Regions from separate parts of the Streptomyces liangshanensis genome, predicted to be linked through region 4. Evidence: riboswitches for the same ligand, from Rfam matches in the RefSeq annotation. Region 4 holds a riboswitch; each other region holds the start of a gene.
What was found. Region 4 has a riboswitch for cyclic di-AMP ahead of HA039_RS21155 (LysM peptidoglycan-binding domain-containing protein). Riboswitches for the same ligand answer to the same signal wherever they lie in the genome.

Region 1 (5,680 bases), 2.0 Mb from region 4:
GACCGACACCGAACCGGAGTCGGCGAGGAAGACGTGCCGCAGCGGCTCCGGCGTGATCTCGACCAGTTTGGCCGCGAGCCGTACGGCGGGTTCGTGGGTGAGACCGCCGAACATCACATGGCTCATCCGGTCCAGCTGCGCGTGGGCCGCGTCGTTGAGGACGGGGTGGTTGTACCCATGGATCGCCGACCACCAGGACGACATCCCGTCGACCAACTCAAGCTGCCCGTGGGCGGGTTCGGCCAGCCGGAGCCGTACCCCCGACGCAGACTCCACGACCAGCGGTTCCGTACGGCCCGGCATGGGGCCGTACGGATGCCAGACATGGGCGCGGTCCAGGTCGAGCAGGTCCCGGGGGGTGAGCGGGGGCAGCGCGGTCTCAGGCATTCGGGGCGATGTCCGTACCCGCGCCCCGGCGCCGCACGGCCACCAGATCCGTCCGCACCGCGTCGGCGGGAGCCACGTCGGCCCGCGCCGTCGGGACCGCGCCAGCGCAGGCGCCCGCGCCCTCGCCGCCGTCCGCCCCGCCGCACGGCGCGCAGGCCGCGCCGCTCCGGTGCTCCGGCAGCGTCGTGGTGCCCGCGCCCTCCACCTCGAACCCGGCGTCGGCGATCATGTCCAGGTCCGCCTTGCCCTCCTGGCCCTCACTCGTGAGGTAGTCGCCGAGGAAGATCGAGTTGACCAGGTGCAGCGCGAGCGGCTGCATCGTGCGCAGATGCACCTCACGCCCGCCGGCCAGCCGTACCTCCACGTCCGGGCAGACGAACCGGGTCATGGCGAGGATCCGCAGGCAGCGCTGCGGGGTGAGGTTCCACTCCTTCGCCAACGGCGTTCCCTCGAAGGGGATCAGGAAGTTCACCGGCACCGAGTCCGGGTCGAGCGCGCGCAGCGAGAAGACGACGTCGACCAGGTCCTCGTCGCTCTCGCCCATGCCCGCGATCAGCCCGGAGCAGGCCGAGAGGCCCGCCGCGTGGGCCCTGTTCACCGTGTCCACGCGGTCCGCGTAGGTGTGCGTCGTGGTGATGTCCCCGTACGTGCCCTCGGACGTGTTGAGGTTGTGGTTGTACGCGTCGGCCCCCGCCGCCCGCAGCCGCTCGGCCTGGCCGTCCGAGAGGAGCCCGAGGCACGCGCACACCTCGACGCCCTCGTTCTGTTCCTTGATCGCCTTGATGGTGCCCGAGACCCGCTCGACGTCGCGGTCCGTCGGCCCCCGGCCGCTCGCCACCAGACAGACCCGCTTCGCCCCGCCGGCCACGCCCGCGGCCGCCGCCTTCGACGCCTCGTCGGGCTTGAGCCAGGTGTACTTGAGGATCTCCGCCGTCGACCCGAGCCGCTGCGAGCAGTACGAGCAGTCCTCGGGGCAGAGCCCGGACTTGAGGTTGACCAGATAGTTCAGCTTCACCCGCCGCCCGAACCACTGGCGGCGCACCTTCCCCGCCGCGGCCACCACGTCGAGCAGCTCGTCGTCGGAGGTCGCCAGTACGGCGAGGGCCTCTTCGCGGGTCGGCAGCTCACGCCGCAGGCCCTTCTCCACCAGCGTCTTCAGCAGATCCATGGCGTTGATCCTCGCTCACCGCGAGGCTCCGATGCCAGGGAGGAACCCGACAACACCACCGGATCGAAGTGTGTGTATGGCCACATCCTGACCCGATCCGGTGCCGGTTAGGGTCTGTGCGCAGCCTACAAAAGGACCCTTCCCGTGCAGCAGGACCGCCAGGACCCGCAGGATCTCCAGGACCCGCGTCAGGACCACGAGCACGCGCGGGAGGACCGCCAGGACCCGCGCTCCCGTCCCGGACGGCTGCCCGCACCGGACGACTCTGCCCGCCCGGCGGCCGGTCATGCCTCCGGGGCGCCCGCGGATCCGTTCGGCTGGACCGGCGCCGAGGCCCGCCGCCGCGAGCGCGCGGGTCTGGTCCGTACGCTCCGCCCCCGCGCGGCCGACTCGCCCCTGGTCGACCTCGCGAGCAACGACTACCTCGGCCTCGCCCGCCACCCCGCGGTCACCGCCGCCGCGGCGGACGCGGCGCTGCGCTGGGGCGCCGGCGCCACCGGGTCCCGCCTGGTCACGGGCAGCACCACGCTCCACGCCGAACTGGAAGCCGAACTGGCCGGGTTCTGCGGCTTCGAGGCCGCGCTCGTCCTGTCGTCCGGCTACGCGGCCAACCTCGCCGCCCTCACCGCGCTGACCGCCCCCGGCTCGCTGATCGTGTCCGACGCGGGCAACCACGCCTCGATCATCGACGGTTGCCGCCTCGCGCGCGCCGAGACGCTCGTCGTCCCGCACGCCGACCCCGCGGCCGTACGCGAGACGCTCGACGCGCACCCGGGACGCCGGGCCCTCGTCGTCACCGACGGGGTGTTCTCGGTGGACGGCGACGCCGCGCCGCTGGACGAGCTGGCCGAGGTCTGCCGTACCCGGGGCGCGGCCCTGGTCGTCGACGACGCGCACGGCCTCGGCGTGCTCGGCGACGGCGGGCGCGGGGCGCCGGCCGCCGCGGGGATCGCGGGAGCCGGCGGCGTCGTGGCCACGGTCACCCTCTCCAAGTCGCTGGGCAGCCAGGGCGGCGCCGTCCTCGGGCCGGCCCGGGTCATCGAGCACCTGGTCAACGCCGCGCGCACGTTCATCTTCGACACCGGACTCGCGCCGGCCGCCGTCGGCGGGGCGCGCGAGAGCCTGCGGCTGCTGCGCCGCGAGCCCGGGCGGGCGGCGCGGGCCCGGGAGGTCGCGCTGACGCTGTACGAGCGGCTCACCGGGGCCGGGTTGAGCGCCGTGCGCCCGGACGCCGCCGTGGTGTCGGTCCGGGCGGCCTCGGCGGAGGCCGCCGTCCGCTGGGCGGCCGACTGCCGCGCGGCGGGCCTGGCCGTGGGATGCTTTCGTCCGCCGTCCGTGACCGACGGTGTCTCGCGCATCAGGCTCACCGCCCGCGCCGACCTGACGGACCGTCAGCTCGACGCGGCGGTGGGAACGATCATCGCCACCGCGGCCCCGGTGGGCCGATAGCACCGGAACCCCGGACAAGAGCCCTCAAATACGTTCTGACGTAGCAGAGTTCACCGCTTCGAGCGACAGAATTCCACATATCTCGGTGGATCAGCCCCCTGAACGGCACGATAAGTGGCACTCTGGCGCGAAGCACAGTCCGAGCCGCCGGCGCAGCATCAGTTCTGTGCCGAAGTCCGGCCCGGCGGGAAAGGGACAGCGTCGCCATGGCAGACCATCAGGAAGCATCCGTCACCCTGCCGAGTGATGCGGCCTCGGTCCCCGCGGCCCGAAGATTCGTCGCGGACCTTCTCACGGAATGGGGGCTGCCCGGCGAGGCCGATCTGGCGGACACGGTCCGGCTGATCGTCTCGGAGCTCGCGACCAACGCCGTCCAGCACACCTTCGGCCGGTCCCCGACGTTCACCGTGGACGTACGGCTGGAGCGCGACGAGCGGTTGCGGGTCGGCGTCACCGACAGCCACCCGAGGTGGCCGCGGCGGCTGCCCGCCGCGGTGCAGCAGGACAACGGCCGCGGCATGGTCATCATCCGCTCACTGACCGCCGAGTGCGGCGGACGGGTGAGCGTGACCCCCACGGAGGAAGGCGGGAAGACGGTCTGGATCGCGCTGCCCTGGACGGTGCCGGTGCAGAGCTGAGCACACCGTCCCGACAGCTCTCACGACTCCCAGAACTCCGACGGCTCCGGCAACTCCGGTAACCCCGAAGACTCCGAGACATCAGACGGCTCCGAGGGCCCTGTCCCCGCCCCCGCACCGTCCCGGGACCGCGCTCCGTCCGCCCGCCCGGGCCCCGTCAGCCGACCCGGCCGTACCAGACGCTCCTGGACCAGATGCGCTCCAGCCGCACCACGTCCCCGCTCTTCGGCGAGTGCCAGATCTTGCCGCCGCCCGCGTAGATCCCGACGTGGTAGACGCTGCTCCCCGAGTGGAAGAACACCAGATCCCCCTTCTTCCGGCCGGCCGCCGAGATGTGGCGCGTCTTGTTGTACTGCTGCTGGGCGGTACGAGGCAGCTTCTTGCCCGCCTTCTTGTACGAATAGACCGTCAGCCCCGAGCAGTCGAAGCGGCGTGGCCCCGACGCCCCGTACTTGTACGGCGATCCCTTCTTGGAAGCGGCCACCTGGAGCGCCGTCGCCGCGTGCGGCACGGCCTGGGCCTCGGACGCGGCGCCCGGGACCAGCAGCGAACCGCCGACCGCGGCGAGCGTGAGGGCCGAGACGGCCCCCGCCCGGGAGAACACGGACGGGACATGTGTCTGCGCAGTCATGCGCAACCCTTCGTCAGCCGCCTGTGAAGGATGACCTGTCGGGTTCGGGCTGGCGAAGTTGCCCGGCCGCGTCAGCGGCTTCACCCCGAGGGACGACCCTGTGCGGGCCGGCCCGTACTGCTCGGGTCCTCCACTCCTGCCGATCCACTCGTGTCGACCAGGCATCCGGATCGGCGGCAGGACTCGGCGTCCGCCCGGACCGCCCCGCCGCGGTTGGCGGGGGCTTGTCGTCCCAGGGATCTTGACGCGGATCGGAGAGATTTCCGAGGCGAAACGACGATATGTGAATCTCATCACGTCTGACCCATACGGGTGCACGCGAGGGTTTTGGTCCGGACGACGGGGGCCCGACGAGGGTCGCACCTGCGACGGAGTGTCACCTCTCGTTGCGCGTATGGTCACTTTGCGCAACTCACGTCCCCGGTGGTGTCCAGTCGGCTCCTACGCCGAACGGGGGAGGCGTTTCCGTAGGCGCACGCCCGTACGGGAACGCTCCGTCAAGCCGGTTCCCCGGGCGGCATGGTGACGCGTCCCGCGCGGCGCTCCCCGTCGAGCACCCGCAACGCCCGCGCCAGGGTCGCGGCGTGCACCTCCGTCTCGCCCCTGGCGTGCATCTTCGTCAGGGCGTCCCGCAGCTCCACGGCGCGCGCGGGGAGCGCCTGGGCGGCGCGCAACGCGCTGTACGTGTCGTTCTCGCGCGCCGGGTTGATCCGCCCGAGCAGATCCACCACGGACAGGAAGGCGTCGACGAACTCGCCTTCGGCGCGGGTCAGTGCGGGCAGGGGCGGCAGTTCGGGCGGCAGCACGCGCGGGTCACCGCCGGCCCGCCGGGCCGACGAGGCCGGCCGAGGTCTTGCGCGTCCCCACCACGTGGTCGACCAGGCCGTACGCCCGCGCGCCGGCGGCGTCGAAGATCGTGTCCCGCTCCAGGTCGTCCCGTACCCGCTCGGCGCTCTGCCCGGTGTGCTCCGCCAGCAGCGACCCGAGCAGGTCGCGCGTCCGCAGCAGTTCCCCGGCCTGGATCATCAGGTCGGACGGCTGGCCCCGGACGGGTTCGTCGACGCTCGGCTGCTGGAGGACGACCCGCGCGCCCGGCAGTGCCATCCGCTTGCCGGGCGTGCCGGCCGCGAGCAGGACGGCCGCCGTGGAGGCCGCCTGGCCCAGGCACGTCGTCTGCACGTCGCACATGACCGTCCGCATCGTGTCGTAGATGGCGGTCATGGCGCTGACCGAGCCGCCGGGGGAGTTGAGGTAGAGGCAGATGTCCTGGTCGGGCGCCGCGTACTCGAGGTGGAGGAACTGCGCGATGACGTCGTTGACCGCTGTGTCGTCGATGGGGGTGCCGAGGAAGATGATCCGCTCCTCGAAGAGCTTGGAGTACGGGTCGAGCGTGCGGGTCCCGTGGTA
Region 2 (5,680 bases), 3.9 Mb from region 4:
TCTCCCACGCCAAGCGCAGTGAGGTGCCGGCCGACATCGGCCTCACACCGGTGGAGATCGCAGGACGGATCAGCGCCGTCCTGGCACACAAGGAGACCAACGCATGACCAAGGGCTTCGACCTGACACGGCTGCTCGCGGAGCGCGGCGCCGAGCGGTACGACCTGCACACGAAGCACCTCAACCACCAACTCCCGCGCATGCTCCACACCATCGGCTTCGACCGGGTCTACGAACGCGCCGAGGGCGCCTACTTCTGGGACGCGGACGGCAACGACTACCTGGACATGCTCGCCGGATTCGGGGTGATGGGGCTCGGACGCCACCACCCCGTCGTACGGAAGGCGCTCCACGACGTCCTCGACGCCTCGCTCGCCGACCTCACCCGCTTCGACTGCCAGCCGCTGCCCGGGCTGCTCGCCGAGAAGCTGCTCGCCCACAGCCCGCACCTGGACCGGGTGTTCTTCGGTAACAGCGGTACGGAAGCGGTCGAGACCGCGCTCAAGTTCGCGCGGTACGCCACCGGGCGCCCCAGGATCCTGTACTGCTCCCACGCCTTCCACGGGCTCACCACCGGCTCGCTGTCCGTCAACGGCGAGGACGGCTTCCGGGACGGCTTCGCGCCGCTGCTGCCCGACACGGCGATCGAGATGGGCGACCTCGACGCGCTGGAGCGCGAGCTGAAGCGCGGCGACGTGGCCGGGTTCGTCGTCGAACCCATCCAGGGCAAGGGCGTGTACGCGGCCCCGCCCGGCTTCCTCCGGGGCGCGCAGGAGCTGCTGCGCCGGTACAAGAGCCTGCTCATCGTGGACGAGGTGCAGACCGGCCTCGGCAGGACCGGCGACTTCTACGCGTACCAGCACGAGGACGGCGTCGAGCCCGACCTCATCTGTGTGGCCAAGGCGCTGTCCGGCGGGTACGTGCCCGTCGGCGCGACCCTCGGCCGGGACTGGATCTTCAAGAAGGTCTACTCGTCCATGGACCGGGTCCTCGTCCACTCGGCGAGCTTCGGCTCCAACGCGCAGGCCATGGCGGCGGGCCTGGCGGTCCTGTCGGTGATCGAGGACGAGCAGATCGTGGCCAACGCCCGGGCCACCGGCGACCTCCTCAGGACGCGGCTGTCCGCGCTCGTGGACCGCTACGAACTGCTCCACGACGTGCGCGGGCGCGGGCTGATGATCGGGATCGAGTTCGGCCGGCCCAGCTCGATCAAGCTGCGGGGACGCTGGACGATGCTCCAGGCCGCCCGCAAGGGTCTCTTCGCCCAGATGGTGGTCGTCCCGCTGCTCCAGAAGCACCGGATCCTCACGCAGGTCTCCGGCGACCACCTCGAAGTGATCAAGCTGATCCCGCCGCTGACCATCGGTGAACCGGAGGTCGAGCGCTTCGTGGATGCCTTCACCGCCGTCATGGACGACGCGCACGGGGGCGGCGGGCTCATGTGGGACTTCGGCAGGACGCTGGTGAAGCAGGCCGTCGCGAACCGGTAGGGGCCCGGACTCCGGCTGCTGCCTGGATGCTTTTGCCTCGGAGGCAAAAAAGTTGCCTCCGGGGCACGTTCCTGGCGCAATGGAGGCATGAACACGCCTGAGGGCGCGGCTCCCGGCCGGTCCGACGCGCCGCCGACCATCCTGCCGGAAGTGCTCCCCGATGTCGCCCCCCGCCTGCGCGAGCTGCGGCGCGACCGCCGCCTCACGCTGGAGACCGTCGCCGCGCGGGCGGGTCTGTCACCCGCCCACCTCTCCCGGCTGGAGACCGGCCGGCGCCAGCCCTCGCTGCCGATGCTGCTGGCCCTCGCCCGCATCTACGGTACGACGGTCTCCGACCTGCTCGGCGAGGCGCCCGCCGAACGCGATCCCGTCGTCCGCGCCGGACGCCAGGAACCGGTCGAGGCCGACGGCTGGACGTACCACCGCGCGGGCGGCTCGGGCCGGGCCATGCAGCCGCTGCGGGTCGTGGTGCCGTACGGCGCGCAGGGCGACCTCGTGCGCGTGCACCCCGGGGAGGAGTGGCTGTACGTCCTCGGCGGGCGGCTGCGGCTCGGCCTCGGGGACGCGGTGCACGTCCTCGGCCCCGGGGACAGCGCGCACTTCGACTCGCTCACCCCGCACCGCCTCGCCGCCGCCGACCCCGGCGGGACCGAGCTGCTGTTCGTCCACACCCTGCTCCAGAGCCCCACCGCCGATCTCCACTGACGGCCTTCGAGAAAGGTTCGACACCATGCCGGAGAACAATGTGCCGCAGAACAAGAGGAACTGGACGCTGCCCCGAGGGCTGGTCATCCGCCTCTTCGCCTACCTGATCGCCGGACACCTCTTCGCCGGCTTCCTCTACCTGCTGTTCAGCGTCGGGTCCTAGGACGCGTCGAGCAGGCCCTCGCGCAGCCGCTCCCGCGTCTCCGGGGCGAGTCCGAGGCCCTCGGACAGGTAGCGGTCGGTGGAGCCCCAGGTGGTCGTGATCGTGTCGAAGGCCGCCTCCAGGTACGCGGCGCGCGCGTCGAAGAGCGGGCCGAGCAGCTCCATCACCTCCGCGGACATCCCGGCGGGTGAGGTGTCACTGCGGCGGACCTTGTAACGGCGGCTCGGCTCGTTCGACTTGAGGTAGTCCTCCTCGATCGCGTCGCGCTCCACACCGACCGCGAGCAGCGACACCGCGACCGACAGGCCCGCGCGGTCCTTGCCCGCCGCGCAGTGCATCAGCGCGGGCACGTTGTTGTCGGCGAGCGCGTGCAGGACCCTGCTGTGCTCGGCCGTACGCTCCCGGATGATCGTGCGGTACGAATCGACCATCCGGGCCGCCGCCTTCCCGTCGGCGAGGAGCGACCGCAGCTGGCCGAGGTCGCCGTCCCGCACCATCCGCCAGAACTCGGCGCCGTCCGCCGGGTCGGTCAGCGGGATGTTCACGTTCCGTACCCCGGGCAGCTCGACGTCCTCCCCGTCGAGACGCACATCGGCCGCGTTGCGGAAGTCGAAGACGGTGTGCAGACCCAGCGACGTGAGGAAGGCGGCGTCGGCCGGGGTGGCCCCCGCGAGGTGCCCGCTGCGGTAGAGCCGCCCGTACCGCACCTTCCTGCCGTCCGTGGTCGGCAGCCCGCCCACGTCGCGGAAGTTGCGTACGCCGGTCAGCTCCGGCTCGACCGGCGGCACGTGCGGCAGATTCTGGGTCACGGGCTGCTCCTCCGTGTCTGCCGTCGGCGCGGCTCGCCGACGATGTCGACTGCGACCTTACGACATGGCCGCCCGGGCAATTGATCGCATCTGTCCGTATTGAGGGATTGCAACCAACCTGCCCCGGTCAAGGGGGAGATGGGCTCCTATCCGTGAGCAGGATCATATCCGTGACGGTGCGTGGCGGTCAGCGGAAACGGAATTACGACGTCAGAAGGAAAGCGAAGATCGCATATCCACGCAGGGTGACCGGAAAGGCCGGAAGATATCGGAGCGTGCACGGGAGAGGGGAGCCGGCGGCTTGTACCGGCCGTCCGCGGCGGCTTACGTTCACCCTCAATCCGAGCGGAACGCCTAATCCTGCCGCCGCCCGGAATTCGCACCCACCCACCATCCACGCGTGGCAGGAGCGGGGGACCCAGGTAGTACGCCGTTCCGTTTCCGCGGACGGCTAGGGGTGAAGTCGCGGAGCAACCGCGACCGGGCATCTCCAGCCCGAACCCGACAGCTCACCTCGTAGGCGCCGGAGAGGAATTCACCATGCCCGCGAAGGGTAAGCACCGCCGTCCCAAGAAGAACCCGATCACCCGAGGATTTGTCCTGGCCGGGACGGGCGGAGCCGCGGTCGTGCTTCCGCTCGTCGGCGCCACCGGGGCCAACGCCGCACCGGCCGCCGCCGGATCCGTCACCGCGTCCGCCGCCCAGGCCGCCCCCGTGTCCCTCGTCCGGGCCGCCGGGACCTCCGGCGCCTCCGGGACCGCCGCGACCTACTCCGTCGTCCCCGGCGACTCCCTGGCGAAGATCTCCAGGAAGAAAAAGATCGCGGGAGGCTGGAAGAAGCTCTACGCGGACAACAAGCGCGCCGTCGGCTCCGACCCGTCGCTGATCCACCCCGGCCTCAAGCTGACCCTCCGCACCCAGGCCCGCGCGGACGACCGCGCCGAGGCCCCCACCACGGCCTCCCGCTCCGCCGAGCGCACCGCGCCCAAGAAGGAGGCCGCGCCCGCGGCGAAGGCCGCCCCGGTCGCCGAGAAGGCGTCCTCCGCCTTCACGCTGCCGGTCGACGGCATCGCCATCGGCACGCCGTACCACGCCTCGGGCAGCAACTGGTCCAGCGGCTACCACACCGGTGTGGACTTCCTGGCGCCCTCGGGCACCGTGGTGAAGGCCGTCGGCGCGGGCACCGTCGTGACCGCCGGTGACGGCGGCTCGTACGGCAACCAGGTGGTCGTCCGGCACGCGGACGGCATGTACTCGCAGTACGCCCACCTGTCCTCGATCGCCGTCTCCGCCGGACAGACCGTCAGCGAGGGCCAGCAGCTGGGGCTCTCCGGCGCCACCGGCAACGTGACCGGCCCGCACCTGCACTTCGAGATCCGCACCGGTCCCGACTACGGCTCGGACGTCGACCCGCTGGCCTTCCTGCGGGACCAGGGCGTCACCGTCTGATCCCCTCCGGGTTCCTTCCGCCCCGCTCCGGTGATTCCCTTTCACCGGAGCGGGGCTATTCCCGTTTGGGCCAAACTTGACCGATGGGGTATCTCACCCCGCGTCAACCACTTCTTACGGTCGCGTAGGTCACATCCCCGGGTGAATCATGTCCTCCTGTGGGAGACGATTCGAGAACAAGAAGACGTGGCACATTCGGGTCGTACGCAGCGCTCGGTGACAGTTTCACGGAGGGCGTGGGGGATCCGGGACCGGACGGGACCTATGTGGGCTGGGCGGACCGGCTGGCCGTTCTGCTCGCCGACCAACTCCCCGCCGCGGGCGGGCCGGAAAAGGACGCGGACACCGTCCACGGCGATTTCAGGTACGCGAATCTCGCGATACGGGGCCGGCTGCTCGACCACATCGTCGCGGAACAGATTCCGCGGGCCCGTGAACTCGCCCCGGACCTGGTGACCTTCTGCGCGGGCGGCAACGACATCATCCGGCCGGGCTCCGACCCCGACGACGTGGCCGAGCGCTTCGAGCGGGCCGTCGCCGACCTGACCGGCGCGGTCGGCACGGTCATGGTGACCACCGGCTTCGACACCCGGAACGTACCGGTGCTGCGGCATCTGCGCGGCAAGATCGCCACCTACACCGCGCACGTCAGGTCCATCGCCGACCGGTACGACTGCCCCGTCCTCGACCTGTGGTCGCTCAGGTCCGTCCAGGACCGGCGGGCCTGGGACAGCGACCGCCTCCACCTCTCGCCCGAGGGCCACACCCGGGTCGCGCTGCGCGCCGGGCAGGTGCTCGGCCTGGACGTGCCCGCCGACCCGGACCAGCCGTGGCCGCCGCAGCCGCCGCGTGGCACGTTCGAGGTGCGGCGCGACGACATCCACTGGGCCAGGGAGCACCTCGTGCCGTGGATCGGGCGGCGGCTGCGCGGCGAGTCGTCCGGTGATCATGTGGCGGCCAAGCGTCCGGACCTGCTGCCGCTCAAGTGCTGAACGGCCGGGATCCGCTCCAGGACGCCGCCCGCGAACACGTCGTACAACGGCAGCGTCTCCAGGTGCACATAGC
Region 3 (5,680 bases), 650 kb from region 4:
CGGTGGCGCGTTGTCGGCCGCCGAGCAGGAGCGCTACCAGCGGCTTCTCGTGGAGTGGGCCGCCGCGGTGCGGGCCGATGTGGTCGAGGCGGCGTAGGGCCGGAGGGGCCCGTGCGGGCGGTTCGTGGGACGCGGTGCGGTGGGCGGGGAGCCGTAAATGGGAATGATCTTGGTCCGGATGGCGTAGAGTCAGGTTTACCGACGCGGGGTGGAGCAGCTCGGTAGCTCGCTGGGCTCATAACCCAGAGGTCGTAGGTTCAAATCCTGCCCCCGCTACTCAGAAGGATGGAAGGCCCGGATCCCCAGTGGATCCGGGCCTTCGTCGTACCCGCACCTCCGCGTACCGTGAAGGGGCAGTGGTGGAGCGATCGGTTCCGTAGCCCACTCGGTCGATGGCGACTCGCCGCCCGGCGCGGTGGCGACCAGCCTGGGGTGAGCGCGGTACCGACCGCAGCCGAAGCTGGACCGGGCAGGAGACCACAAGGTGGGGAAGCTGAGGAAGCCGGGGCCGAGAAGGCCGGGGAAGGGCAGCGACGGCGCGGCCCCGGGGCCCGGCCCCGCCCGCGCGGGCGGAGCCGGCTCCGGTACGCCCCGGCCCCCCGGCCCCGCCACCGGCTTCGGCACCCGCTTCGAAGGCGGGTTCGACCCCTCGGGCGGGACCGGCAGCACTCCGGTCGCGGCCGCCGGCGGCCGGATCCCGGACGGCGGCTTCGTCGACCGGGGCGTGACCGCCGAGCCCGGCCGTATCGGACGCAGGATCGTCCGCTACCTGCCCGCGTTCGTGATCGTCGTCGGCGTGATCTTCGACTCCACGACCCCCACCCGCTTCACCGCCTCCCCCTTCTTCTGCTCCGCGGCCCTGGTCGCCGCGCCGTTCTTCACGCCGCTGGGCACCCTGCTCACCGGCGTCGCCGCGCTCTGCACCGATCTGGTGCTGCGCCTCGTCGACGGCACGGTCGGGACCGCCGACGCCATCACCGAGCTGCTGACCGTGCTCACCGTCTCCGTCCTCGCGCTCGGCATCAACCGGGTCGTGCGCCTGAGCGGCGAGCGCCTCGCGTCCGCCCGCATCATCGCCGAGACGGCCCAGCGCGCCGTGCTGCCCAGACCCGCCGACCGGATCGGCGGGCTGCACATCGCCGCGCGGTACGAGGCGGCGCAGGAGGGCGCGTTCATCGGCGGGGACCTGTTCGCCGTGCAGGACACGCCGCACGGGGTGCGCCTGGTGGTCGGGGACGTACGGGGGAAGGGCCTGGAGGCCGTCGAGACGGTGGCGGTGGTCATCGGGGCGTTCCGGGAGGCCGCCGAGCAGGAAGGCACGCTGGAGGGCGTCGCGCAGCGCTTGGAGCGCGCGCTGACGCGGGAGGGGACGCGCCGGGACGGCGTCGACGTCTTCGAGGGCTTCACCACCGCCGTACTGGCCGAGATCCCGAACGGTGAGGCGGTGGTACGGCTGGTCAACCGCGGCCACCCCGAGCCGCTGCTGACCCACGGGGACGGCGCGGTGGCGATGCTGGCGCCCGGTGACCACGCCCTGCCGCTGGGGATGAGCGAGCTGGGGGCGTGGCCGGACCGCGCGGACGAGGAGCCGTTCCCGCCGGGGGCGACGCTGCTCTTCTACACGGACGGGCTGTCCGAGGCGCGCAACGCGAAGGGCGTCTTCTACGACGCGCGTGAGCGGCTGTCCGGCCGGATCTTCCCGGGGCCCGACGAGATGCTCGACGCGCTCATCGGGGACGTACGCGTGCACACGGGTGGCGGGAACACGGACGACATGGCGCTGCTGGCGGTCAGCCGGCCCGCCCAGGGGCAGCCGGAACGGCGCAGGACGATGCCGGTCGTGCCCTGACGGGGCCGGCGGGGTCCGGAAAGGGGTTGCGGAAGGGGGTCGCGGGGGCCGGGGCCACCGGTGGGGGCGCCGCCGTTCCGTACCGCCCACCCCGCGTCCCGCACGCTCCGTGATCGGGGCATACCGCTCCGCACAACGCCTGACAACCCATCAGAAACCTCTGGCCACCCGAGTACCCTCCCGGGACGATCAACTCGCCCGCTTGCGCCTCGATCTGTCCCGGTACGTCCGTTGCGGATTCGTTAACGATCATCCGGAACAGCTTGGAATAAAGCCCATGTCTCTATTAACGTTCGATAACGCAGCGCGGTCGTCCCAGCCGTCGTCAGGACGGCGCCGTGCCGCACGCGCCGAATCCCGCAAGGGAACCGGGGAACCACCAATTGGGGTGAATCGGGAGCTTCTTGCTGCCTTGTGCCGCGAGAGCACCCGTAGGAGACCTTCCTGCTCCGAACCCGTCAGCTAACCCGGTAGGCGAGAAGGAAGGAAAGGAGCGCGCCCCAGTGGCGTCCAACAAGCCTGCCCTCGATGCCCCCTTCGAAACGGAAACCTTCGAACCGCCGACCTTCGGCGGCGAAGCGGACCGCACCTGGGGGGAGTGGAACCCCACCGAGGAGTCCGTCCTTCCTCCCGTACGAGGCAGGCACCGCGTCGCCAAGCAGCGCGGACTGGCCCGCAGTTCCACGGTCCTCGGCGTCGGCGTCCTCGCCGCCGTCGGCGCGGGTGGCATCGCCACCGCCCAGGACAAGCCCGCCGTCTCCATATCCCTGCCCGATGCCATCACGGACAACCTTCCGGCCGCCAAGTCGCTGCCGGGCGTCGGATCCCTGGGTACGGAAGAGGCCAAGCCGAGCGCGCTCGCCACGGACCCGCTGACCACCGCGGGCATGACCACCGCCGACTTCCAGCAGGGCGCCACCGACGCCGGCGAGGCGCTGCGGGCCCGGATCCTCCAGCAGGCCGAGGCGCAGCAGGCCGAGGCCGACGCCACGACGAAGCTCGCCGCGCAGACGGCGGCGGCCGAGAAGGCCGCCGCTGACGCGAAGAAGCAGCAGTCCGAGGCCGAGAAGAAGATCCAGGAAGCGAAGGAGAAGGCGGAGGCCGAGGCCAAGGCCAAGGCGGCCGCCAAGGCCGAGAAGGAGCGCCTGGCCAAGCTGGCCCAGAGCTACACCCTTCCCGTCGTCTCGTACACGATCACCTCCACCTTCGGCCAGGCCGGCTCCATGTGGTCCTCCGGCTACCACACCGGGCTCGACTTCGCGGCCCCCACCGGTACGCCGATCAAGGCCGTCCACAGCGGCACGGTCAAGTCGGCCGGCTGGTCCGGCTCGTACGGCTACCGCACGGTGCTGGAGCTGGACGACGGTACGGAGCTGTGGTTCTGCCACCAGTCCTCGATGACGGTCACCGCCGGCCAGAAGGTCGCCACCGGCGAGGTCATCGGCCGCGTCGGCGCGACCGGCAACGTGACGGGACCGCACCTGCACCTGGAGGTCCACACCCCGGGCGGCACGGGCATCGACCCGATGGCCTGGCTCCAGGGCAAGGGCCTCAACCCGTAACCGACCGCTGTGTGCCGGGGGCGGCGGAATAGTCCCCGGCCACCGCGTCGTTGGGGGAGTTCATGACAGATCTCCGTGCCCTGGGCTCCTCCGACCTCCGGGTCTTCCCCCTCTCCCTCGGCGGCAACGTCTTCGGCTGGACCTCCGACGAGGCCCAGTCCTTCGCCGTCCTCGACGCGTACGCCGCCGTGGGCGGCAACTTCGTGGACACCGCCGACACGTACTCCTCCTGGGCACCCGGCCACCAGGGCGGCGAGTCGGAGACCGTCCTCGGCGACTGGATCGCCGCGCGCGGCAACCGCTCCGAGGTCGTCGTGGCGACCAAGGTCGGCTCGCACCCGCGGTTCAAGGGCCTGCGGGCGGCCACCATCAAGGGCGCGGCCGAGGAATCGCTGCGCCGGCTGCGTACGGACTACATCGACCTCTACTACACGCACTTCGACGACCCCGAGGTGCCGGTCGAGGAGATCATCACCGCGCTGGACCAGTTGGTGAGGGACGGCAAGGTACGGGCGATAGCCGCCTCCAACCTCAGCGTCGAGCGGCTCACCGCGTCGCTGGACTTCTCCGAGCGTGAGGGCCTGGCCCGGTACGAGGTCCTCCAGCCGCGCTACAACCTGGTCTCCCGCGACACCTACGAGGGCCCGCTCCAGGACCTCGTGGCCGGGCGCGGGCTGTCCACCGTGCCGTACTCCTCGCTCGCGGCGGGCTTCCTCACCGGCAAGTACCGTCCCGGGACCACGGTCGACAGCCCCCGGGCGGCCGGGGCGGGCAAGCACCTGGAGACCGAGCGCGGCCGCGCCGTGCTCGCGTCGCTGGACCGGGTCGCCGGGGCGCGTGGTGTCGAGGCCGGCACCGTGGCGCTGGCGTGGCTCGCGGCCCAGCCCACCGTGGTGGCGCCGCTGGCGTCCGCGCGGACCGTCGAGCAGCTGCCGGTGCTGCTTGCGGCGACCGGACTGGAGCTGACGGCGGAGGAGCTGGCCGACCTGGCGGCGGCTTCCGCCTGAGGGCGGTCGGGCGGGTTTCCGCTGAGCCCCGCGTCCCCGTACCCCCGCTGATGCCGGTCGGGCGGGTCTCCGTCCCCCCGCCGAGCCCTTCCGGCGCGTTTCCGTCCCCCCGCCGAGCCCTTCGGGCGCGTCCCCGTACCCCCGCGGGTCCCGAAGGGGTACGGGGACGGTCAGTCGCGGTACGGGTTGTAGCCCTCGTAGTCGGCGTACGGCGGCGGCACCCGTACCCGGCCCGTGGCCCGCGCCGCGTACGTGAGCGCGGGCCCCGCGATCGTCCTGCGCTGCCACAGGTGGTGCAGCAGCTCCCGCTCCCGCTCGGCGAAGTCCGGCGCGCCCGGCTCCCGTTGCGCCCGGTGGCGGAGGAAGGCGAGGGACGTCGCGAACGCCTCGTACTCCCCGACGGTCCTCGCCGCCCGCGCCCCGTACGTACGGCCCGCGAAGTCCCGTGCCATCGTGCGCGCCCGCATCGAGGAGAGCGCGTGCGGCGCGGCGGGGACGAGCCAGCCGGCGGCGGAGTACGCGGGCAACTCGGCGGAGATCGTGCGCAGTTCGCGCTGCCTGCTCCAGATCGCCAGCCAGGTGACGAGCCCGAGCACGGGGACCATGAACGCGCCGTAGACCAGGTAGAAGCCGTACGGGCCGAAGAGGGACGCGGAGCCGTTCCACAGTGCGTGCATGCCCATCGCCAGGACCAGGCCCAGCAGCGGCAACACCGCTCTGCGCAGCCTGCGGTGGCGGGCCGTGGCCGCCGCCAGCCCGAAGCCGATGCCCGTCAGCACGGTGAAGAGCGGGTGCGCGAACGGCGACAGCACGATCCGTACGACGAAGGTGGCGACGGTCATGGAGGTCAGGCCGGAGTCGCCGGTGTACTGGTCCTCGCCGAAGGCGTTGCCGAGGTAGAGGATGTTCTCGGTGAACGCGAAGCCGGTCGCGGAGAAGCCCGCGACGACCACCCCGTCCACCAGCCCGGTGAACTCCCGCCTGCGGAACAGGAAGATGAGCAGGATCGCGCAGGCCTTCGCGCTCTCCTCGACGACCGGCGCTATCACCGTGGCGCCCAGCGACTCCGCGCCCCGGGGGTCGGCGGTCGCGGCGGCGATCCAGTGGATGGCCAGGGAGTTGGCGAGGATCGCCACCAGGGCGGCGGCGCAGGCGCCCCAGGCGAACGCGAACAACAGGTTGCGCCACGGGCCCGGTTCGACCCGGTCCAGCCAGCGGAAGACCGTCATGAGCAGCGGTACGGGCAGGACGGCGAGGCCGAG
Region 4 (5,680 bases):
GAACTCCTCGCCCTGGCCACAGAGGCCGAGCGCACCGGCACCGACCCCGAAACAGCCCTACGCGCCGCGGCCCGAACCTACCGAGCCGCAATCCGCACCGCAGAGGGCCTCCCCACCTAGCCCCCGGCCCCCCCGACCCCCGGCCCCGACTCCGGCGTCCCCCGGACCGACCCGTACCCGCCCCGAGTCCGCTCCCGAGCCTCCCCCGTACGGCCAGTACACCCCCCCCGATTACTGTCAAGGCATGTCCGCCCACGCCCCCGAGCTCTTCACCTGGGAGTTCGCCACCGACCCCTACCCCGCCTACGCCTGGCTGCGCGAGCACGCGCCCGTGTACCGGACCGAGCTGCCCAGTGGCGTCGAGGCGTGGCTCGTCACGCGGTACGACGACGCCAAGCGGGCGCTCGCCGACCCCCGGCTCTCCAAGAACCCCGTCCACCACGCCGGGTCGGCGCACGCCAAGGGGCGGACGGGCATCCCGGGGGAGCGCAACGCCGAGCTGATGACGCATCTCCTGAACATCGACCCGCCGGACCACACCCGGCTGCGGCGGCTCGTGTCCAAGGCCTTCACCCCGCGACGGGTAGCCCAATTCGCGCCACGCGTGCAGGAGCTGACGGACCGTCTCATCGACGGGTTCGCGGCGAAGGGCGAGGCGGACCTCATCCACGACTTCGCCTTCCCCCTCCCCATCTACGCGATCTGCGACCTCCTCGGGGTCCCGCGCGAGGACCAGGACGACTTCCGGGACTGGGCCGGGATGATGATCCGCCACGGCGGCGGCCCGCGCGGCGGGGTCGCCCGGTCGGTCAAGAAGATGCGGAGCTACCTCGCCGAACTCATCCACCGCAAGCGCGAGAACCCCGGCGACGACCTGATCTCCGACCTGATCCGGTCGAGCGACCACGGCGAGCACCTCACCGAGAACGAGGCCGCCGCGATGGCCTTCATCCTCCTCTTCGCCGGGTTCGAGACCACCGTCAACCTCATCGGCAACGGGATGTACGCGCTGCTGCGCCACCCGGAGCAGCGCGCGCTGCTCCAGACGTCGCTGGACGCGGGGGAGAGCGGCCTGCTGGCGACCGGGATCGAGGAACTGCTGCGCTACGACGGGCCGGTGGAGCTCGCGACGTGGCGGTACGCCACCGAGCCGCTGACGCTCGGCGGGCAGGCGGTCGCGACCGGCGACCCCGTCCTGGTCGTCCTCGCGGCGGCCGACCGCGACCCCGCGCGGTTCGAGGACCCGGAACGGCTGGATCTCGCTCGGCGTGACAATCAGCATCTCGGTTACGGACACGGCATCCACTACTGCGTCGGCGCGCCGCTCGCCCGGCTGGAGGGACAGGCCGCGCTCGGCACGCTGTTGACGCGCCTGCCGGACGTGCGGCTTGCGGCGGATCCGGCCGATTTGCGCTGGCGCGGAGGGCTCATCATGCGTGGATTGCGCACACTTCCGGTGCAGTTCACGCCTTTGCCCGCCTGACGGACCGTCAGGAATGTGACTTTCACGTGATCTCCCCTGCATCGACTTGTGACAAGCGTTCGAGTCCGGCTACCTTCACCGACAGCTCAGCAGCCACACGCTGTAGTCGATTTCACGTGTGACGCCCCCTGCGTCGTACGGCACACGGAAGGCAACCGCATGTCCGCGAACGGCCGACACCGTCGCCCCCGCCAGGCGCCCGCCCTGATCGTCGCCGCGGGGGTGACCGGCTCCGCGATCGCCATCCCGCTGCTCGGCGCCACCTCCGCGAGCGCGGCGGACGCCTCCACCTGGGACCGCGTCGCCGACTGCGAGAGCGGGGGCGCGTGGAGCGCGGACCTCGGCAACGGGTACTTCGGCGGGGTCCAGATCTCCCAGGAGACCTGGGACGACTTCGGCGGCGGCAGCTACGCGACCCGCCCCGACCTCGCCAGCCGCTCCCAGCAGATAGCGGTCGCCGAGAAGATCCTCGACGCGCAGGGCCCGTCGGCCTGGGCCAGTTGCGCGCCCGTCGCGGGACTCGTGAAGGACACCGCGGAGCCCCTGGTCGACCCCGGGGCGGCCCCCGGGGCGGACGAGAGCTCCGCGACCCCCGAGGCGTCCACCGCGCCCTCAGGCGCGGACACGGACCGGGCCGAGGGCTCCGACACGACCCCGACCTCCCCCGGCAGCGCCACCCCGGACAGCAGCCCCTCCGCCGCGAAGCGCACGGACGGCGAACGGGACGGCCGGGACGGCCGGGACGGCGCGAAGGGCGACGGGGGCACCCCGAGCCCCTCCCGTTCCGCCACCCCCTCCACCGAGGCGACCACGGACACCGTGAAGGGCAAGCACCGCGGCGGCGCGGCCCCCGAGGACCCGGCGGCCTCCCCGGACCTGGCCGGCATCACGCCGGACAACTCGGGTGAAGAGCGCGAATCGGGCCGTCACGCCTCCCGGGGTGACGCACTGACACGTGACGCGGAGGCCGTGACGCCCGACGCCACCGCCACCCCCGACGGCGAGTACGTCGTACGCCCCGGTGACTGCCTGTGGCGCATCGCGGACGAGAACGGCGTCGACGGCGGCTGGCGCGCCCTCTACGACGCGAACAAGGACGCGCTCGGCACCGACCCCGACCTCATCCTGCCTGGCCAGACCGTCGATCTCGGCGTGAAGTAGCAGCAGTTGACGGCCCGCCCCCGAGGGGGGTTGGAGGCCCTATGTCCACTTCTGCGCAAGTGAGACAAGGGTCTCTTTGCCTCAACAGGGGACCTTTGGCCCACCGGTGGCGCTTTCTCCGCCCTCACCTGCGAAAACACGGTCGGCACACAGGGGAGTTCGGGCGATTTCTCCCCCATCGGCCACTTTGAACATCCGGTGGACCTGTGTCTACGGTCTGAACCGCTCGCACCGCGGGCCTCGTCGACCGTCACGCCGAATCCTGCCGTCGGTCGGGGGGAGTAATCGTCGCGTCAAGCGCCGAAGGCAGGAGCGGGGGACCCAAAGGTTAGGTGCCGGCCCCGGCCGTCGAGAGACGGCCGACGACCGGCTCGGGGTGAAGCCGCGTACAGCGAGGGCCGGGAGGCCCCGACGGACGCGGCCGGGCAACTCACTTGGCCCGAACCCGACAGCTGACCTCGTAGGCGTCGGTGAGGAGATAGCTTCATGCTGCGTTCCAAGGCCAAGCACCGCCGTCCGTCCAAGGTCGTCCGTTACGCCACGCTCGCCGGGGTGACCGGTGCCGCCGTCGCGGTCCCGCTGCTCGGCGCCACGTCCGCCTCCGCCGCCACCACCGCCGAGTGGGACCAGGTCGCCGCGTGCGAGTCCGGCGGCAACTGGGCCATCAACACCGGCAACGGCTTCTCCGGCGGGCTCCAGTTCACCCCGTCCACCTGGGCCGCGTACGGCGGCACCGCCTACGCGCCCAACGCCTACCAGGCCTCCAAGTCGCAGCAGATAGCCGTCGCCGAGAAGGTCCTCGCGGGCCAGGGCAAGGGTGCCTGGCCGACCTGTGGTGTGGGCCTTTCCAACGCCTCGAACGACTCCGCCCCGGCGGCCCCCTCGCAGCCGGCCCGCCAGTCCGCGCCGCGCCAGCAGCAGTCCGCGCCGCAGCAGCAGGCTCCCCAGCGGCAGGCGGCGCCCTCGGCGCGCACCTCCGAGCAGCACGCCTCGCGCGGTACGAGCCGCCCCACCACGATCAAGAAGGGTGACGGCGAGTACAAGGTCAAGCCCGGCGACAGCCTGTCGAAGATCGCCGCCGCCCACCACGTCAAGGGTGGCTGGAAGAAGCTGTTCGACCTGAACAAGGACATCGTCACCGACGCCGACGTGATCTACCCGGGCCAGCAGCTCCACCTGAGCTGAGCCCGCCCGCCCGGCCAGCCGACCCGAGAGGTGACGCCGGCCGCCCGGTGAGCGACCGCCTCCCGGTCCGCTCCCTCCGGGGCCACCCGTCCCCCTCGCGGCCCCACCCCCGTACCACCCCGGCCCCGCGCGTTCTTCCCCCGTACGCGCGCGGGCCGGGGTTCCCCCGTTCCGGCCACGCGACCGACCGCGTGGCCGGAACGGACCCCGCCGGTGCCGTTCGCCCGCGTGTCATCAGGATGACGTCTTCATTTCGTCCCAGCGGGCGGGCACCGGCCTGCCGACGGCCCGGGGCCGGTTAGGCTCGTGTCGCGGGACCGAGCGGCCCCGCGCCCAAAGCGTCACATCCCATGAAGGAGATGCTCGTGCCGTCCATCGACGTCGTCGTAGCCCGGGAAATCCTCGACTCCCGAGGCAACCCCACGGTCGAGGTCGAGGTCGGCCTCGACGACGGCAGCACCGGCCGTGCTGCTGTCCCCTCCGGTGCCTCCACCGGTGCGTTCGAGGCCCTTGAACTCCGCGACGGTGACCCCAACCGTTACCAGGGCAAGGGTGTCGAGAAGGCCGTCCTCGCCGTCATCGAGCAGATCGGCCCGGAGCTCGTCGGGTACGACGCCACCGAGCAGCGCCTCATCGACCAGGCGATGTTCGACCTGGACGCCACCCCGGACAAGTCGTCGCTCGGCGCGAACGCCATCCTCGGCGTCTCCCTCGCCGTCGCGCACGCCGCCTCCGAGGCCTCCGACCTGCCGCTCTTCCGCTACCTCGGCGGCCCGAACGCGCACCTGCTGCCCGTTCCGATGATGAACATCCTGAACGGCGGCTCGCACGCCGACTCCAACGTGGACATCCAGGAGTTCATGATCGCCCCGATCGGCGCGGAGTCCTTCTCCGAGGCCCTGCGCTGGGGCGCCGAGGTCTACCACACGCTCAAGCGCGTCCTGAAGGACAAGGGCCTGTCGACCGGCCTCGGCGACGAGGGCGGCTTCGCGCCCAACCTGGACTCCAACCGCGCCGCGCTCGACCTCATCCTCGAAGCGATCAAGGAAGCCGGTTACGTGCCCGGCCGCGACATCGCGCTCGCGCTCGACGTCGCCGCGTCCGAGTTCTACAAGGACGGCGTGTACGAGTTCGAGGGCAAGTCCCGCTCGGCCGCCGAGCTGACCGAGTACTACGAGGAGCTCGTCGCCTCCTACCCGCTGGTCTCCATCGAGGACCCGCTGTACGAGGACGACTGGGCCGGCTGGAAGGTCCTCACCGACAAGCTGGGCTCCAAGGTCCAGATCGTCGGCGACGACCTCTTCGTCACCAACCCCGAGCGCCTCGCCCGTGGCATCGAGGAGGGCTCCGCGAACGCCCTGCTCGTCAAGGTCAACCAGATCGGCTCGCTGACCGAGACGCTGGACGCCGTCGAGCTGGCCCAGCGCAGCGGCTTCAAGTGCATGATGTCCCACCGCTCCGGCGAGACCGAGGACGTCACCATCGCCGACCTCGCCGTCGCCACCAACTGCGGCCAGATCAAGACCGGCGCCCCCGCCCGCTCGGAGCGCGTGGCCAAGTACAACCAGCTGCTGCGCATCGAGGAGATCCTCGACGACGCCGCGGTGTACGCCGGCCGCAGCGCGTTCCCCCGCTTCAAGGGCTGACGACGCCGGTCGGCGGCCGCTGACCAGCCCGTCGTACGTACGTCCCCGTCCCCGGTCCCGTACCGTGTCCGGGGACGTACGTACGTGACAGGGGAGGCGGACCATGGCCGGGAACCGGGACCGGTTCTCCACCGCGACCAGGCTGCGGGTGCTCGGTGAGCAGACCGCGGCCCGTGTCTACCGCTCGCAGAACCGCCGCCAGGCC

Region 1: it holds a riboswitch for cyclic di-AMP, as region 4 does, so the genes downstream of both, HA039_RS29995 (C40 family peptidase) here and HA039_RS21155 (LysM peptidoglycan-binding domain-containing protein) in region 4, are expected to answer to the same signal.
Region 2: it holds a riboswitch for cyclic di-AMP, as region 4 does, so the genes downstream of both, HA039_RS04250 (M23 family metallopeptidase) here and HA039_RS21155 (LysM peptidoglycan-binding domain-containing protein) in region 4, are expected to answer to the same signal.
Region 3: it holds a riboswitch for cyclic di-AMP, as region 4 does, so the genes downstream of both, HA039_RS18275 (M23 family metallopeptidase) here and HA039_RS21155 (LysM peptidoglycan-binding domain-containing protein) in region 4, are expected to answer to the same signal.

What each region holds. Positions count from the first base shown of each region.
Region 1 covers NZ_CP050177.1:6,893,887-6,899,566, forward strand. The annotation lists gene HA039_RS29975 (adenosylmethionine--8-amino-7-oxononanoate transaminase) at 1-387, opposite strand, end outside; gene bioB (biotin synthase BioB) at 380-1,555, opposite strand; gene HA039_RS29985 (8-amino-7-oxononanoate synthase) at 1,802-3,004, shown strand; gene HA039_RS29990 (ATP-binding protein) at 3,211-3,642, shown strand; gene HA039_RS29995 (C40 family peptidase) at 3,800-4,273, opposite strand; cyclic di-AMP (ydaO/yuaA leader) riboswitch at 4,277-4,459, opposite strand; gene HA039_RS30000 (hypothetical protein) at 4,771-5,079, opposite strand; gene HA039_RS30005 (ATP-dependent Clp protease proteolytic subunit) at 5,087-5,680, opposite strand, start outside.
Region 2 covers NZ_CP050177.1:964,693-970,372, reverse strand. The annotation lists gene HA039_RS04275 (1-deoxy-D-xylulose-5-phosphate synthase N-terminal domain-containing protein) at 1-107, shown strand, start outside; gene HA039_RS04270 (aspartate aminotransferase family protein) at 104-1,489, shown strand; gene HA039_RS04265 (helix-turn-helix domain-containing protein) at 1,577-2,194, shown strand; gene HA039_RS04260 (DUF6126 family protein) at 2,220-2,357, shown strand; gene HA039_RS04255 (tyrosine-protein phosphatase) at 2,354-3,166, opposite strand; cyclic di-AMP (ydaO/yuaA leader) riboswitch at 3,541-3,704, shown strand; gene HA039_RS04250 (M23 family metallopeptidase) at 3,707-4,615, shown strand; gene HA039_RS04245 (SGNH/GDSL hydrolase family protein) at 4,774-5,607, shown strand; gene HA039_RS04240 (STM4011 family radical SAM protein) at 5,562-5,680, opposite strand, start outside.
Region 3 covers NZ_CP050177.1:4,226,197-4,231,876, forward strand. The annotation lists gene HA039_RS18260 (hypothetical protein) at 1-97, shown strand, start outside; tRNA gene HA039_RS18265 (tRNA-Met) at 203-276, shown strand; gene HA039_RS18270 (PP2C family protein-serine/threonine phosphatase) at 695-1,849, shown strand; cyclic di-AMP (ydaO/yuaA leader) riboswitch at 2,188-2,341, shown strand; gene HA039_RS18275 (M23 family metallopeptidase) at 2,353-3,411, shown strand; gene HA039_RS18280 (aldo/keto reductase) at 3,474-4,418, shown strand; gene HA039_RS18285 (PrsW family intramembrane metalloprotease) at 4,589-5,680, opposite strand, start outside.
Region 4 covers NZ_CP050177.1:4,877,953-4,883,632, forward strand. The annotation lists gene HA039_RS21140 (nucleoside triphosphate pyrophosphohydrolase) at 1-120, shown strand, start outside; gene HA039_RS21145 (cytochrome P450 family protein) at 245-1,483, shown strand; gene HA039_RS21150 (LysM peptidoglycan-binding domain-containing protein) at 1,643-2,644, shown strand; cyclic di-AMP (ydaO/yuaA leader) riboswitch at 2,933-3,126, shown strand; gene HA039_RS21155 (LysM peptidoglycan-binding domain-containing protein) at 3,131-3,829, shown strand; gene eno (phosphopyruvate hydratase) at 4,189-5,475, shown strand; gene HA039_RS21165 (FtsB family cell division protein) at 5,579-5,680, shown strand, end outside.